DNA from 2 places in the Streptococcus sp. 27098_8_22 genome. Region 1 is predicted to be linked to the other one. Evidence: predicted binding sites of a transcription regulator. Region 1 holds the regulator's gene; the other holds the start of a gene.

Region 1 (8,124 bases):
AATAGACATGATTCCAAATGAACGAGCTGTGTTAGGATTTTCATCAACGTCCATTTTAACGATCTTCAAGACATCTTCTGAAAGTTCTTCAGACAGCTTATCCAAGATTGGGCCTTGCATACGACATGGACCACACCAAGTTGCCCAGAAGTCTACCAAGACCAATCCGTCTTTAGTTTCTTGTTCAAATGTTGCATCTGTAATTGCTTTGGCCATAGTATTTCTCCTTTTTAGTTATATTGGCTTAAATCTTGTTTCATGAGATAGAAGAAGACATCTCCGTAAGTCCCATGGTAGTCCAAATCATGACCGTTGTAAGTCAATTTTTGAACAGGGTAGTAGTCTGCGACACCGATCAGGCAGGCATGTTGAGAACGTTCAAATTCATCGTATGACTCAAAGGTCATGGTTCTCTCTTGCTTGCTGGCATCAAGATAAGTGATTTCAATCATAGGATTCTCCTTTGCTAAATCATGATTTCATTTTACTCCTTGAAAAAAGGAATGTCAAGAAAAATGATTGCGCACGCAAGTTTTTTTGAAAAATATGTTAGGCTAACCAGTTTGATTTTCTTGCTAAGCTTTCTTCGACAGCTGTTTGTAAATAAGCCAAGGTAGTCTGTCCTTCTCTCGTCAGGCAGATAAAACTAGCTCGCTTGTCCTGGTCGCAGCATCTCCGACTAAGTAAACCGCAGTTCTTGGCTTCTAAGCGAGCCACCATCCGTGAAACAGCACTAGGGCTCAGGTGGAGTTTATCTGGCAAGTCGATTTGTCTTAGGGATTTGCCTTCAGCCTGATTTAGAAAGTGCAAGAGGTAAAACTCCTTGAGTGTCAAGGTTTGTTCACTCTGCTCAGCGATGGTCTCTTCTAAAATAGCTTCTAGCTCTACTTGCCTACGGTTGAAGTCAAACCATTTTTCTAAGTAAGTCATGTCCATCTCCTTTCCTTCTATAATAGTGTAATCATACTAGTGTATCTATGATGCTTGCGCACGCAATTAGTATACACCTTTTTGGCTTGGATAGCAAGAAGGATGTTTCTTATATATTTCCTTGAAATTTTCTGAAAAAAGAGTAAACTGGTATGCAGAAAGTCTATTTGTGGAGTTTACGATGAAGTTATATGTTCAGTTAATGATTCTTTTTGTGATTTCTCTAATCGGTGAAGGGATCTCCAGTTTTTTTCATTTGCCGATTCCTGGAAGTATCATCGGTTTGATTATTCTTTTTCTAGCCTTGCAGTTCAAGTGGCTGCGCACCCGCCATGTCAACATGGTTGGGAATTTTCTCTTGGCCAACATGACCATTCTCTTTCTACCTCCTGCGGTTGGAATTATGGAAAAATTTGATGTGATTGCACCCTATCTTCTGCCGATTGTTTTGATTGTCTTTTTTGCAGCAGTGATTAATATCATCTTGATTGCGCTTGTGGTTCAATTTATCAAAAAACGCTATGAAGGTGATTACGAAGAAAGAGGTACCAAATGAGCGAATTTGTATCTAATCCCCTATTTGGGATTGCTTTATCAATCTTAGCCTATCTTGGGGGAATGATGATTTTCAGACGTTATCCTCATCCCTTAACGACTCCTTTGCTACTGTCAGCTATTTTTATTATCATATTTCTAAAGGTAACTGGCATTTCCTACCAAGATTACTACCAAGGTGGGGTTTATCTTAATAACTTGATTGTTCCTTCAACAGTGGCTCTAGGAATTCCCCTCTATAAGAGCTTCCACTTGATGAAGCATCATGTTAGAAGTATTTTGCTGGGTAGTTTTCTAGCTGTCATCGTCAATACCTCTTTTACAGCCCTAGTCGCAAAAATCTTTGGCATGGACTTTTTCCTAGCTATTTCTCTCTTTCCTAAGTCAGTAACGACTGCTATGGCAGTAGGGATCACAGAAAAATTGCAAGGCTTGACTACCGTGACCCTAGTAGTTGTCGTAGCGACGGGGATTTTGACCAGCGTTATAGGACCAACGCTTTTAAAATGGCTCAAGATAGACGATCCAGTAGCGGCTGGACTAGCCCTGGGTGGAACAGGTCACGCCGTTGGAACTGGAACGGCTTTTCGCTATGGACCAGTTGCAGGTGCTATGGGAGGACTAGCCATCGGTGTTACAGGTATTCTCTATGTATTTGTAAGTCCGATCGTAGCCAATTTGATATTGAGTTAACGCAAAAACCCAGCTCTAGTAGCTGGGCATTTTTTATTGCAAATTAACTTTATTCTTTAAGATATAGTAGGTTCCGAGATAGAAGGCTGCGCTGAGGATGAGGTCTTTAACGATTTCAAAGGAGATCATCCAATTGTAGTCGATATCTATGCGAAAGTTGAGACCAACAAAGCCGAGAATGGTTTGGATAACAATATAGGCTAAAACGGCAAGAGCTGTGCGGTATTCATTGAAAAGTTGTCCGATGGAAATCGCCAAGTAGATGCAGAGGATTCCTGAAATTGTGCTGAGGATATATGAAATCACAGAAAGCCAGAAACTATCCATGTAAAATTTAAAGAGGTATTCGAGAGAAAAGATATCAAGGAAGTTTGCACCAGTCAGAACTAAAATGATATAAATACTCAAGATAAAGACTAATGAGCTCGCCAGAGACCAGATGAGAGCACCCAAAAGTTTGGATAAAATGATTTGGTGCTCAGATACGGGGAGTGTGAGAGTTAGGTATCCCTGACGATCGTAGACACTACCCTTGAAGCGACGGATGATCAAAATCAAGGTTGAAATACTTAAGGTAATGATTAGTCCACCAAAAACTAGAGCCAGAAAAACTAACATAATCATTTGTTGATCAGGTGTATCAATGGATTTTAGGGAACTAGCTTGAACCCCGATAAGGGCAGAAAGAGCCAACACAGCACCATAGAGGGCTAAATACCATTTGTTAACATTTTTAAATTCATAACGAACTAAATTCCAAAACATAATAATCTCCTTTATCTAGGCTTTGAATTCGTGGCGGAAGAGCTGGTCGATAGACTCTCCAGACTCATAGCGAATATCATCAACATTTCCTTGACGGACGACTTTTCCATCCTTGAGGAAGATAATCTCATCCAAGATTGGTTCGATATCTGAAATCAAGTGAGTTGAAATCAAGACAGTCGAAGTTGGAGAGTAGTTGTTAATGATGGTGTTCAAGATATAGTCACGAGCCGCTGGGTCTACACCCCCGATTGGTTCGTCAAGCACGTATAGACGAGCATCACGACTCATGACAAGAATCAGCTGAACCTTTTCTTTGTTCCCTTTTGAGAGTTTCTTGAAACGGCTATTTTCATCGATGCCAAGGTCACGAAGAAGACCTTGAGCACGTTCCAGATTAAAATCTTGGTAGAAGGTCTTGAAATAAGTGAGAGCTTCCTTGACCTTCATCTGCTCGTTGAGGTAGGTCGTATCAGGGAGATAAGAAACAATCGCTTTAGTTGCTGGGCTTGGTTCCACGCCATTGATAAGAATACGCCCTTCCTCTGGCTGTAGCAAGCCGTTGATTAGTTTAATCAAGGTTGTCTTTCCAGAACCGTTTGGCCCAAGGAGACCAACGATTTTTCCAGCTGGAATTTCAAGGGAAACATTTGTAAGAGCAGGGCTTGCTCCGTAGGATTTCGACACATTTTCAAATGCTAACAAGGTCATAGTTTAAACTCCTTCAATATAATCTCTCAAAACAGTCGGTAGTTCTTCTTTTTCATAACCAAATTCTACCATGCCTGTTACAAACTGTTGCAGCTGTTCTTCTGACAGTTGCTTACGGGATTGGAGGATCAAGTCCAAGTCCTCTGTGACAAAGCGTCCAGATGTCCGCTTGGTATAAACGAAGCCTTCTCTTTCCAAGTCCGATAGGGCACGCTGGATGGTGTTGGGATTGACCCCTGCCTCGCTTGCTAATTCTCTAACGGTTGGAAGCTGTTGATTGGGCTCGAGTTTATGGGAAATAATCTGTAATTTGATTTTCTCCATAATCTGCAAATAAATGGGTTTATTGTTATCAAATGTCCAAGACATCACGATCTCCTTTCTATTTACCTTTGTGTTAATTCAATAATACAACAAAACAAAAAACTTGTCAAGCCAAAAGGAGAATTATTTTGGGAATCTCTTAAAAAATGGTATAATGAAAAGAAAACGACAAGGAGGGAAAGGCATGCGTTGTCCAAAATGTGGCGCTACAAAATCAAGTGTGATCGATAGTCGCCAGGCTGAAGAAGGAAATACAATCAGAAGAAGACGTGAGTGTGAAGAGTGTCAGCATCGTTTTACAACCTATGAACGTGTTGAAGAGAGAACACTGGTTGTGGTAAAAAAAGATGGTACACGGGAACAATTTTCAAGAGATAAAATCTTTAACGGGATTATTCGTTCAGCCCAGAAACGTCCAGTGTCTAGTGATGAGATTGGCATGGTGGTCAATCGCATCGAACAAAAACTCCGTAGTCGCAATGAAAATGAAATTCAGAGTGAGGTTATTGGTTCCTTGGTTATGGAAGAGTTGGCAGAGCTAGATGAGATTACTTATGTCCGTTTTGCCAGTGTTTACCGTAGTTTTAAGGATGTGAGTGAGCTTGAAAGCCTACTCCAGCAGATCACACAATCCTCAAAAAAGAAAAAGGAAAAATAAATGAAGCCAAATGACCGTTTTTCTTTTGTAAAGAATAATCGGGTGTCGCAAGATACCTCATCAATGGTGCAGTGCTACCTCCCGATTATCGGTCAGGAGGCGCTGAGCCTATATCTTTATGCTGTGACTTTTTGGGATGGTGGTCAAAAGGAACATCTCTTTGCAGCCATGCTCAACCATCTGAATTTTGGGATGGATAGTCTTTTAAAGGCTTTTAAAACTCTGACAGCCATGAAATTGGTGACCCTCTATCAGCAGGGGGAGACCTATAGCCTGTTACTTCATCCTCCCCTATCAACTCAAGAATTTTTACAACATACAGTTTATCGGACCTTGTTAGAAAAAATGATTGGGGATAGTGCGGTTGCAGCCATGAGACAGGAAAGTGTTGAAGGGGAACCGATCTCGGTGGCCTTGAGTCAAATCTTTCCTCAGTTATCCGAGTCTGTGAGTCAAGAAACCTCTAGCAGTCAGCCTGCAGCAGATGATTTTGATTTGGAGCATTTCCGTCAGCTCATGGCCCGTGATGGTCTTCGCTTTCAAGATGAGACTTCGGATGTTTTGGCCTTGTTTGCAATAGCAGACGAGCAGAGGTGGACCTGGTTTGAAACTTATCAAGTAGCCAAAGCGACAGCAGTGTCGCAAGTGATTTCTGTCAAACGCATCCGTGAAAAGATAGCGCAAAATCCTGTGACTTCTGACTTTAGTCCCAAGGAGGCTACCATTATCCGAGAGGCTAAGAAAAAGACAGCCTTGCAGTTCCTTGCTGAAATCAAGCAGACTCGCAAGGGAAGTATTACCCAGACTGAACGAGACCTGCTCCAGCAGATGGCGGCCTTGGGCTTGCTGGATGAAGTAATCAATGTTATCCTGCTCCTGACCTTTAATAAGGTTGATTCGGCCAATATCAATGAAAAATACGCCATGAAGGTGGCTAATGACTACGCCTATCAAAATATCCGTAGTGCAGAGGAAGCTGTCCTCCGTATTCGTGAACGTGGCCAAAAAGCAAAAACGCGAAAGCAGAATCAGACTGCCCCAGCAAAAACCAATGTGCCTAAATGGAGCAACCCTGAATATAAAAATACGTCATCCGCTGAGGAATTAGAAGAAATGGAACGCCAAACCCTAGAATTATTAGCAAAATTAGATAACGGAGGTGATTAGATGGAAAGTGTCGGAGATGTACTCAAACGTCAACCAAGCCGATTTCAGTATCAGGATTTAGTCCGGCAAATAGTGAAAGACCCTGATGTTGCGGCCTTTATCCAGAAAGAATCCCTCAGTCAGGAGGAGTTGAACCGTAGTATTTCCAAGTTTAACCAATACATCACTGAGAGAGATAAGTTCCTCCGAGGAGATACAGACTATATCGCGCGTGGCTACAAGCCCATTCTAGTCATGAACCATGGCTATGCGGACGTTTCTTATGAAGAAACTCCGGAGCTAATCGCAGCAGAAAAAGAAGCTGCCATCAAGAAACGTCTCAACTTAATTAATTTTCCATCTAGCTTGAAAAATGTCAGTTTTTTAGATGTTTATCGTGATGATGTTCGGCGTTTAACTGTTCTAAATAGAATGATAAAATTTGTTAACGCTTACCCCAATAATTTGAAAGGTCTCTACTTATATGGAGACTTTGGTGTGGGTAAAAGTTTCATGGTGGCTGCCCTAGCCCATGATTTGTCAGAAAAACGTGGTGTTTCATCAACGCTCCTCCACTATCCGAGCTTTGTCATCGATGTCAAAAATGCCATTGGTGATGGCAATGTCAAGACCTTGGTGGATGAGATCAAGCTTGCTGAAGTCTTGATTTTGGATGATATTGGTGCCGAGCAATCAACAGCTTGGGTGCGTGACGAGATCCTGCAGGTTATTCTCCAATATCGTATGCAGGAAGATTTGCCAACCTTTTTCACCTCCAACTTCAACTTTGAAGATTTGGAGAAGCATTTCGCAAAAGGGAAAAATGGAAATGACGAAACCTGGGAAGCTAGACGCGTCATGGAACGCATTCGTTATTTAGCAGAGGAAACAAGACTTGAAGGAGAAAACCGCCGATGACAGAAACAATCAAATTAATGAAGGATCATACTTCAGTGCGTAGATTTAAGGAGCAAGAGATTCCCCAAGCAGACTTGAATGAGATTTTGACAGCTGCCCAAATGGCTTCTTCTTGGAAAAATTTCCAATCCTACTCGGTCATTCTTGTCAGAAGTCAAGAAAAGAAGGACGCCTTATTTGATCTAGTCCCTCAGGAAGCTATTCGCCAATCAGCTGCATTTCTCCTCTTTGTTGGTGACCTAAACCGTGCAGAAAAAGGAGCTCGTCTCCATACGGATATTTTCCAACCTCAAGGGGTGGAAGGACTCCTCATCACTTCAGTAGATGCGGCTTTGGCTGGACAAAATGCCTTGCTTGCGGCAGAAAGCCTAGGCTATGGTGGAGTGATTATCGGTTTGGTGCGTTACAAGTCTGTTGAGTTAGCAGAATTGTTCAAGCTTCCTGACTATACCTATCCAGTCTTTGGGATTGCACTCGGTGTGCCAAATCAACAGCATGCTGTAAAACCAAGACTGCCACTAGAGAATGTTGTCTTTGAGGAAGAATACCAAGAACAGTCAACTGAGGCAATCGAAGCCTATGACCGTGTACAGACTGAATATGCAGGTGCGCGTGCGACTACAACTTGGAGTCAACGTTTAGCAGAGCAATTCGGCAATCCAGAACCAAGCTCGACTCGAGAAAATCTTGAGCAGAAGAAGTTATTGTAGAAAGTGAGAAAACATGGCCTTACCAACTGTTGCCATTGTGGGACGTCCCAATGTTGGGAAATCAACCCTATTTAACCGTATCGCGGGAGAACGCATCTCAATCGTAGAAGATATTGAAGGTGTAACGCGGGATCGTATCTATGCCACAGGTGAGTGGCTCAATCGTTCTTTTAGTATGATTGATACTGGAGGTATCGATGATGTCGATGCGCCTTTCATGGAACAAATCAAGCACCAGGCAGAAATTGCCATGGAAGAAGCAGATGTTATCGTCTTTGTCGTGTCTGGTAAAGAAGGAATTACAGATGCGGACGAATACGTTGCCCGTAAACTTTATAAAACTCATAAACCAGTCATCCTAGCCGTTAACAAGGTTGACAATCCAGAGATGCGAAATGATATCTATGATTTCTATGCTCTTGGATTGGGCGAACCTCTACCAATCTCATCTGTTCACGGTATCGGGACAGGGGATGTGCTGGATGCTATCGTGGAAAATCTCCCACATGAAGTTGAAGAAGAAAATCCAGATGTTATTAAATTCAGCTTGATTGGTCGTCCAAATGTTGGAAAATCTAGCTTGATTAATGCCATTTTGGGAGAAGATCGCGTCATTGCCAGCCCTGTCGCTGGTACCACTCGTGATGCCATTGATACTCATTTTACAGATGCTGACGGCCAAGAGTTTACCATGATTGATACGGCTGGTATGCG
Region 2 (8,124 bases), on a different contig from region 1:
CCTTGATTTTTGTCTTACGGATGTTTGGATTTGCGACTAGCTCATCGTATTTTTCTGTGATGTCGATGTAGTTAAATGGCACGCCGTATTCAAGCTCTACAGAGTAAGGACTGAAGAGGTACATTTCTTCATTTTTCCGAGCCAATTCGTAGAATTTATCTGGTACCACAACACCAAGTGAGAGAGTCTTGACACGAACTTTTTCATCGGCATTTTCCTTCTTAGTTGAAAGGAAGGCGATAATGTCTGGGTGAAAGACGTTGAGGTAAACAACCCCAGCACCTTGACGTTGACCCAATTGGTTTGAGTAAGAGAAGCTATCTTCAAAAAGCTTCATAACAGGTACGACACCAGAAGCTGCTCCTTCATATCCTTTAATAGGAGCACCAGCTTCACGAAGGTTGCTGAGGGAAATTCCCACGCCACCACCGATACGTGAAAGTTGAAGAGCTGAGTTGATAGAACGTCCAATAGAGTTCATATCATCTGTTACCTGGATCAAGAAGCAAGATACCAACTCACCACGACGCGCACGACCTGCATTCAAGAAAGAAGGAGTAGCAGGTTGATAACGTTGGTGGATGATTTCGTTGGCAATATCGATAGCAATCGCTTCATCACCATCTGCGAAATAAAGGGCGTTAAAGAAGACGCGGTCTTCCATGCTTTCAAGATAGTATTCACCATCATTCGTTTTCAGAGCATACTGATTATAGAATTTATAGGCAGCCATGAAAGATTTAAATTGGAAGTTTTGATCCTTAATAAATTGATGCAGTTCTTCCAAAAATTCTGGACGGTATTTCTTGATAAATGCTGTCTCAATGTAGTTATGCTCAATGAGGAAGTTGATCTTATCCGTAATTGAGTTAAAAACCATTGTATTTGGTACAACATTTTCTTTAAAGAAGGCTTCTAAAGCTTCCTTGTCTTTGTGAAGCATGATTTGTCCATTGATAGGACGGTTAATTTCATTATTAAGACGGAAGTAAGTCACATCCTCAAGTTGTTTTAATCCCATAAAAAATCCTTTATCTAATTACAAAAGAAAGGCTTCTAAGGTAGACATAGAAGCTTTTGTCCTGATTCTTAAGCAAGTTGTTTGAGTTTACCTGGTTGGAAACCAGAGAAAACTTCTGTCGGTGTCTGAATAATAGGAGCAGCACTAAAGCCAAGCTCTTTTACTTGATCAATGTATTCAGGTTGTTCATCAAGATTGATTTCTTTATATTCAACATTATTACTGTCTAAAAAACGTTTCGTCATTTTACATTGGACACAGTTGTTTTTAGAATATACGGTTACCATTTCTGTAACTCCTCTTTAAAAATTTATTACTTTCTTAGTATATCAGAAAAAAAAACTTTGTCAACTTTCTAAAACTAAATCTTGTGTACTTGTTTTACTGATTTTACTAACAAACACAATATATAGTGTAGAATTTAAAAAACAACTACAGAAAGAGCAATGTTACCATGATTAGAGCTTCCACAAAAACTACATACTGTGTTTTGCTAGATTTTATAGAAGATTTTCAGCAAGTTATCTGAAAGGAAATTGAAGAAAGTCCATAAAATACTTGAAAAATATCAATGAAGGTGATATAATATCAAATTGTAAGGGTTATCAGATATAACTCAAAAAGAAAACATTTAAAGGAGAGTCAAATTATGGCTTCTAAAGATTTCCACGTAGTGGCAGAAACAGGTATTCACGCACGTCCAGCAACATTGTTGGTACAAACTGCTAGCAAATTTGCTTCAGATATCACTCTTGAGTACAAAGGTAAATCAGTTAACCTTAAATCTATCATGGGTGTAATGAGCCTTGGTGTTGGTCAAGGTGCTGACGTTACAATCACTGCTGAAGGTGCAGACGCTGATGACGCTATCGCTGCGATCTCAGAAACAATGGAAAAAGAAGGATTGGCATAAGGATATGACAGAAATGCTTAAAGGAATCGCAGCATCTGATGGTGTTGCAGTTGCTAAAGCATATCTACTCGTTCAACCGGATTTATCATTCGAGACTGTTACAGTCGAAGATACAAATGCAGAAGAGGCTCGTTTGGATGTTGCTCTTGAAGCTTCTCAAAACGAGCTTTCTCTTATCCGCGAGAAGGCTGTAGGTACGCTTGGTGAAGAAGCGGCACAAGTATTTGACGCTCACTTGATGGTTCTTGCTGACCCTGAATTGATTGGTCAAATCAAAGAAACTATCCGTGCTAAGAAAGTGAATGCAGAGGCAGGTCTGAAAGAAGTTACAGACATGTTTATCACAATCTTTGAAGGCATGGAAGACAACCCATACATGCAAGAACGTGCAGCGGATATCCGCGACGTAACAAAACGTGTATTGGCTAACCTCCTTGGTAAAAAGTTGCCAAACCCAGCTTCTATCAATGAAGAAGTGATCGTGATTGCTCACGACTTGACTCCATCTGATACAGCTCAATTGGACAAAAACTTTGTAAAAGCTTTTGTAACAAACATTGGTGGTCGTACAAGTCACTCAGCTATCATGGCTCGTACACTTGAAATCGCTGCAGTTTTGGGTACAAACAATATCACTGAAATCGTTAAAGATGGTGACCTACTTGCCGTTAATGGTATTACAGGTGAAGTGATTATCAACCCTACTGACGAACAAGCAGCTGAATTTAAAGCAGCTGGTGAAGCTTACGCTCAACAAAAAGCTGAGTGGGCACTCTTGAAAGATGCTCAAACAGTTACTGCTGACGGTAAACACTTCGAATTGGCAGCAAACATTGGTACTCCAAAAGACGTTGAGGGTGTTAACGACAATGGTGCAGAAGCTGTCGGTCTTTACCGTACAGAGTTCTTGTACATGGATTCTCAAGACTTCCCAACTGAAGACGAGCAGTACGAAGCATACAAGGCTGTTCTTGAAGGAATGAACGGTAAACCAGTTGTTGTCCGTACAATGGATATCGGTGGTGACAAGGAACTTCCTTACTTCGATATGCCTCATGAAATGAACCCATTCCTTGGATTCCGTGCTCTTCGCATCTCTATCTCTGAAACTGGAGATGCAATGTTCCGCACTCAAATCCGTGCTCTTCTTCGTGCTTCTGTACACGGTCAATTGCGTATCATGTTCCCAATGGTTGCGCTTTTGAAAGAATTCCGTGCAGCTAAAGCAGTCTTCGATGAAGAAAAAGCAAACCTTCTTGCTGAAGGTGTTGCAGTTGCGGATGATATCCAAGTTGGTATCATGATTGAAATTCCTGCGGCAGCTATGCTTGCAGACCAATTTGCAAAAGAAGTTGACTTCTTCTCAATTGGTACAAATGACTTGATCCAATACACAATGGCGGCAGACCGTATGAACGAACAAGTTTCATACCTTTACCAACCATACAACCCATCAATCCTTCGTTTGATTAACAATGTTATCAAAGCAGCTCATGCTGAAGGTAAATGGGCTGGTATGTGTGGTGAGATGGCTGGTGACCAAACAGCTGTTCCACTTCTTGTCGGAATGGGCTTAGATGAGTTTTCTATGTCAGCAACATCTGTACTTCGTACACGTAGCTTGATGAAGAAACTTGACACTGCTAAAATGCAAGAATACGCTAACCGCGCTCTTACTGAATGTGCAACAATGGAAGAAGTTCTTGAACTTTCAAAAGAATACGTTAACGTAGACTAATCAATTACAAATCCTTGTAGCTTCTAGCTATGAGGACTTTTTCTTCTATTTTGTAGAAAACTTCATCTGTAAAATTTATCAAAAATATGGTAAAATAGACAAGGGAAAATACAAGGAGGCTACAATGCAAAATAGACCAATCATTATCGGAGTAACAGGGGGATCTGGAGGAGGAAAGACAAGCGTATCGAAAGCAATCTTGTCGCATTTTCCAAACGAGAAAATAGCTATGATTGAGCATGATTCCTACTATAAAGATCAATCACATCTAACCTTTGAAGAGCGTATCAAGACCAACTATGACCACCCTTTTGCTTTTGATACTGATTTGATGATTGAGCAAATCAAAGAGTTGTTGGCAGGACGTCCTGTAGATATTCCTACCTATGATTATGCTGCCCATACCAGAAGTTCTAAAACCTATCGTCAAGAACCTCAGGATGTCTTTATCGTAGAAGGAATCTTAGTTTTAGAGGACAAACGACTTCGTGATTTAATGGATATCAAGATTTTCGTAGATACAGATGATGACGTTCGTATCATTCGCCGTATTAAGCGTGATATGGAAGAACGTGGTCGTAGTCTAGATAGCGTTATTGACCAGTATCTTGGTGTAGTGAAACCCATGTATCATCAATTTATTGAGCCAACAAAGCGTTATGCAGATATCGTTATTCCAGAAGGTGTGACTAATACAGTAGCCATTGATTTGCTGACAACAAAAATTGAAAAGATTTTAGAAGAAGCACGTCTAGCCCAATGATAAGGAGATAAAAGGCTGTTGGAAAGTGAATATTTTTCCAAGATTGATTTTTTCCCATATTGGTGAGTCTTTACAATCAAGCTTTTAGATAGTTTCGTCAAAGGGACTTTTAGGAGTCTGTAATCTTAATTAAATACAGAGTCAGTGACTTAGGGCAAATAAAAATCGAGGTCGGGATTTTCCCGACCTCTTATTTTTTGATTTTTTCAAGTCTCGGAACAATAACTAGGGTGAGTATTGCTGAGATAATCAGTTCTGCGATAGAGTTTGTTGAGATAACAGTAGCTAATAGTTTTTGGATATTTCCGTCAAAAACATTTCCAAAGAGGAAGAAGATACCGCCTAGTACAAATACAGTATTAGTAAGGGAACCGAGCGCTCCCGCAAAGATAAGCCCCGCCTTGTTTCTGAGGAGTTTATAGACAAAGTATGGTGTTAAACCAATTAAGATACGAGGAATAATAGCAATAGCAAGTGAAGCTAAATTCCCATTCGGCACAAAAGGAGAGAAGAGGTAGCTAGTTGGGAGAATCGTAATCGTATTGACTGTCAAGCTAATCATCCCCATCAAGAAACCTAAGATAGCCCCAATCCGTGGTCCGTAGATGATACTAGCAATGATGACCGGAATATGGACAATGGTCGGTTTAATTGGAAATGGCAAGACATTAAAGACAATAGAACTCAGCAGATGAATGACGATCATGCTGGCAAAAAAGATAGCAATTGGAGCAATATTAGAGCGTTTGTTCATGAAGTTTTTCCTTTATCTGTTGTAAAATAGTATCAAGATCAGCAAGAGCCCCCCGTCCTACATCGCCACAGGCCAGTAGGGATTCTTTAGGAGAAATAATTGTATAACCATAAGTTTCTAAAGTATTTAGGTTTGTTTGAGTTGCTGGATGGTCATACATTTTGGTATTCATAGCAGGTGCCACTAGTTTTGGAACATAGTGGGGCAAGGCAAGAGCGGTAGCAGTTACCATATTATCTGCGAAACCGTGTGCTAGTTTTGCAATTGTATTAGCGGTTGCAGGGGCAAGGATAAATAAGTCTGTTTCTTTGCCAAGCTCGATATGATTGACTTTGTCAGGATATGGTTCCTGCATAAGATCGAGATGAACTGTATTTTGAGATAAGACTTGAAGGGTTAAAGGTTGAATAAAGGCAGTTGCAGCCTGGGTCATAAGTACCGTAACAGAATGCCCCTGTTTCTTCAAGTTACTAACCAAATCAGCAGCCTTATATGCGGCAATAGATCCAGTAATAGCAATTGTAATACGAGCCATAATTTTCCTTTCTAAGAATCAAATCCTTGAATTTTTTTGACTAATAAGTCAGCGATTTCTTTCTTGCTAGCAGCAATCTGATAATCCTTTTCTTCTACTAGATAAGCTAGGTGCTGATTCGCATTAATCTGAGTGAGGTCATTAGCGACAATCAAATCAGCTTGATTCTTTTTAAGACTTTCTCTAGCGATTTGAATCAGATGGTCCTTAGTAACATCGACAAGGAGTTTAAAGCCAATGAGATGAATACTTGGGTTCCATTCTTTGACAAGAGAAATAATTTTAGGATTTTTCTTGAGAAATAGGACTTGCACCTCATCCTTAGAGGAGATCTTTGTTTCCATATTTTTCTTATGCAAAAACTCACTTAAATCTTGGCTTGCTTGGACTTGGTCAAGACCAGTCATGTAAACAGGACTATAGTCAGAGACTGCCATGGAATGAATCAAAACTTGATAATCAGGGACAATCCGTTTCATCTCTTGGAGTAAATCGGAAGTATTTTTGATTTCGATGACGGATAAATTCGAGTGTGGTTCTGGTTTTAGTGCTTGTTGCGTAGTAATCAGACAAACGTGATGCCCAGCCTTTAGTAAAGTCTCAGTTATTACTTTACCAAGTCTACCGGTAGAGTGATTGGTAATGGAGCGAACTTGATCTATTGCTTCGCTTGTACCACCAGATGTAACTAAAATTTTCATAGAACTATTGTACAAAAAAATGAGCAGTAAGTAAAATGAAAGCGATAAAATATAACTAAACTTTATAACTATATTATTATTGACAATTAATTTAAGATATAAGATAATTATTTTAGTTATATATGAAAAGGGGAAGCAGTTATGGACTTTTTTAAATTTGCAGATAATATGGTTAAAGAAGCTAGTAAAGTAATTGATGATGCTAGTAAGACAACCAGTAGCGTACTTAATGAAGCTGGAAAAGCTTTAGATAGCGCTGGGAAAGTTACAGGAGATTTATTATCAGATTCTGTAAAAGTAATAGGAGATGTATCAAATAAGATAGGAAATGTTGTTTCAGACGTTTCAGGTCAAGCTGCTACAGTAGCGAATGATACTGTTCAACAAGTAACAGAGGTTGCATCTGGCACGCTTAATCAAGCTGGTAAAGTTGCAACTGAAGCAAAATCACAAATTGATTCAATAGATCTTTTTAATGGTAAACTAAGGTCCGAAGCTGTTGAGAACTATCATGAATCTATTCAAACATATAATGAAAAAGCCACAGATCTAACGAATAAATCGACTGAGCTTTATAAAACTAGAGACAAGGCGATTAAAGTTGTAAAAATTGTTGAAGAGAGAATTAGTAAATTAGCAAATAAACCGAAAGAATTTGAAACAAAGTTAGAAGAAATAATTGTTGAAATACAGAATTTCGAAGATAAACAGTTAGCTATTACTCAGGCAATCAAAGAAGCAGAATTAGCCAGCGGTAGTACGGCAGCTACAGCTTCTTTAAGTGCTTTAGGTGTGACAGTCGCAACTTTAGGTCCTACTGCAGCTATGGGAGTTGCAACTACTTTTGGTGTCGCATCAACAGGAACAGCAATTTCTAGCTTGACAGGTGCAGCAGCAAATAGTGCGGCATTAGCTTGGTTAGGTGGAGGAAGTCTAGCAGCAGGCGGAGGAGGTATGGCTGCTGGCAATGCCTTTCTAGCCATGGCGGGCCCTGTTGGTTGGGGGATTGCTGGCTTAATGTTAACAGCGTCTGTCGGAGCAGGTGTTTTTGCTAATAAAAAAAATGAAGAAGTAGCTAAAGAAGCGCTTGATGAACAAAAGAAAATTGAGTTATTAATTAGACAAACTGATAAATCAATAATAGAAATTAGTGAATTAATTAATTTTATTGAAAAGCAAACTGAGGGGATTTATTTAGCTAATCTTTCTTTAATTGGAAAAGATTATAACTTATTTACAGATGATGAAAAGTATCAAGCAGGTAGTTTAGTAAATTCAACCCTCTCACTTACTTCGATGATTAATAAGGAAATTAAAATAAATGATGAATCAGGCTGTTAATAGAGCATTTTATCAAGGGATAGGTGCATATGTCAATTGTTTAAACAACTTGAGAATTCAAGACTTACAAATTGCTATGAAAATGATTGAGGATGAAGCTCAACATGTCATTTTAAACAAGGACAATGCCTCTAAAATCTTAAACTATGCTAGAGATAACATTGAAGACGTTATTCTAAAGAATCGTGGAGGTGAATACGGCGGTCACGGTTTTATTGCTGAATTTGCAGAAGCAGGAATTGTGAATGCGAGAAGAGCTTTTGAAGGATTAAATCCTATTGTAAAAGTATTGAATGATAATGGACCAGCCGATTTATTAATTGGTAGAAATACCATTCAAATGAAGTTTTATAATAAT

The links. Region 1 encodes NrdR, which represses ribonucleotide reductase genes. Its sites were predicted from a motif close to ACACNATATATNGTGT; they were not measured.
Region 2: a site for NrdR is predicted at 1,422-1,437, ahead of nrdH (glutaredoxin-like protein NrdH). Genes of this name have one in related genera too.

The regions. Positions count from the first base shown of each region.
Region 1 covers NZ_JAPVZP010000008.1:45,723-53,846, reverse strand. Annotated here, with positions in the region: gene trxA (thioredoxin) at 1-216, opposite strand, end outside; gene O3633_RS08430 (DUF4649 family protein) at 231-452, opposite strand; gene O3633_RS08425 (MarR family winged helix-turn-helix transcriptional regulator) at 550-930, opposite strand; gene O3633_RS08420 (CidA/LrgA family protein) at 1,112-1,486, shown strand; gene O3633_RS08415 (LrgB family protein) at 1,483-2,178, shown strand; gene O3633_RS08410 (hypothetical protein) at 2,212-2,943, opposite strand; gene O3633_RS08405 (ABC transporter ATP-binding protein) at 2,959-3,654, opposite strand; gene O3633_RS08400 (GntR family transcriptional regulator) at 3,658-4,023, opposite strand; gene nrdR (transcriptional regulator NrdR) at 4,163-4,636, shown strand; gene O3633_RS08390 (DnaD domain protein) at 4,637-5,803, shown strand; gene dnaI (primosomal protein DnaI) at 5,804-6,700, shown strand; gene O3633_RS08380 (NADPH-dependent oxidoreductase) at 6,697-7,410, shown strand; gene der (ribosome biogenesis GTPase Der) at 7,424-8,124, shown strand, end outside.
Region 2 covers NZ_JAPVZP010000014.1:4,112-12,235, forward strand. Annotated here, with positions in the region: gene nrdE (class 1b ribonucleoside-diphosphate reductase subunit alpha) at 1-1,021, opposite strand, end outside; gene nrdH (glutaredoxin-like protein NrdH) at 1,090-1,308, opposite strand; gene O3633_RS09990 (phosphocarrier protein HPr) at 1,671-1,934, shown strand; gene ptsP (phosphoenolpyruvate--protein phosphotransferase) at 1,939-3,672, shown strand; gene udk (uridine kinase) at 3,797-4,435, shown strand; gene O3633_RS10005 (ECF transporter S component) at 4,626-5,189, opposite strand; gene coaC (phosphopantothenoylcysteine decarboxylase) at 5,173-5,724, opposite strand; gene O3633_RS10015 (phosphopantothenate--cysteine ligase) at 5,736-6,425, opposite strand; gene O3633_RS10020 (hypothetical protein) at 6,567-7,766, shown strand; gene O3633_RS10025 (hypothetical protein) at 7,747-8,124, shown strand, end outside.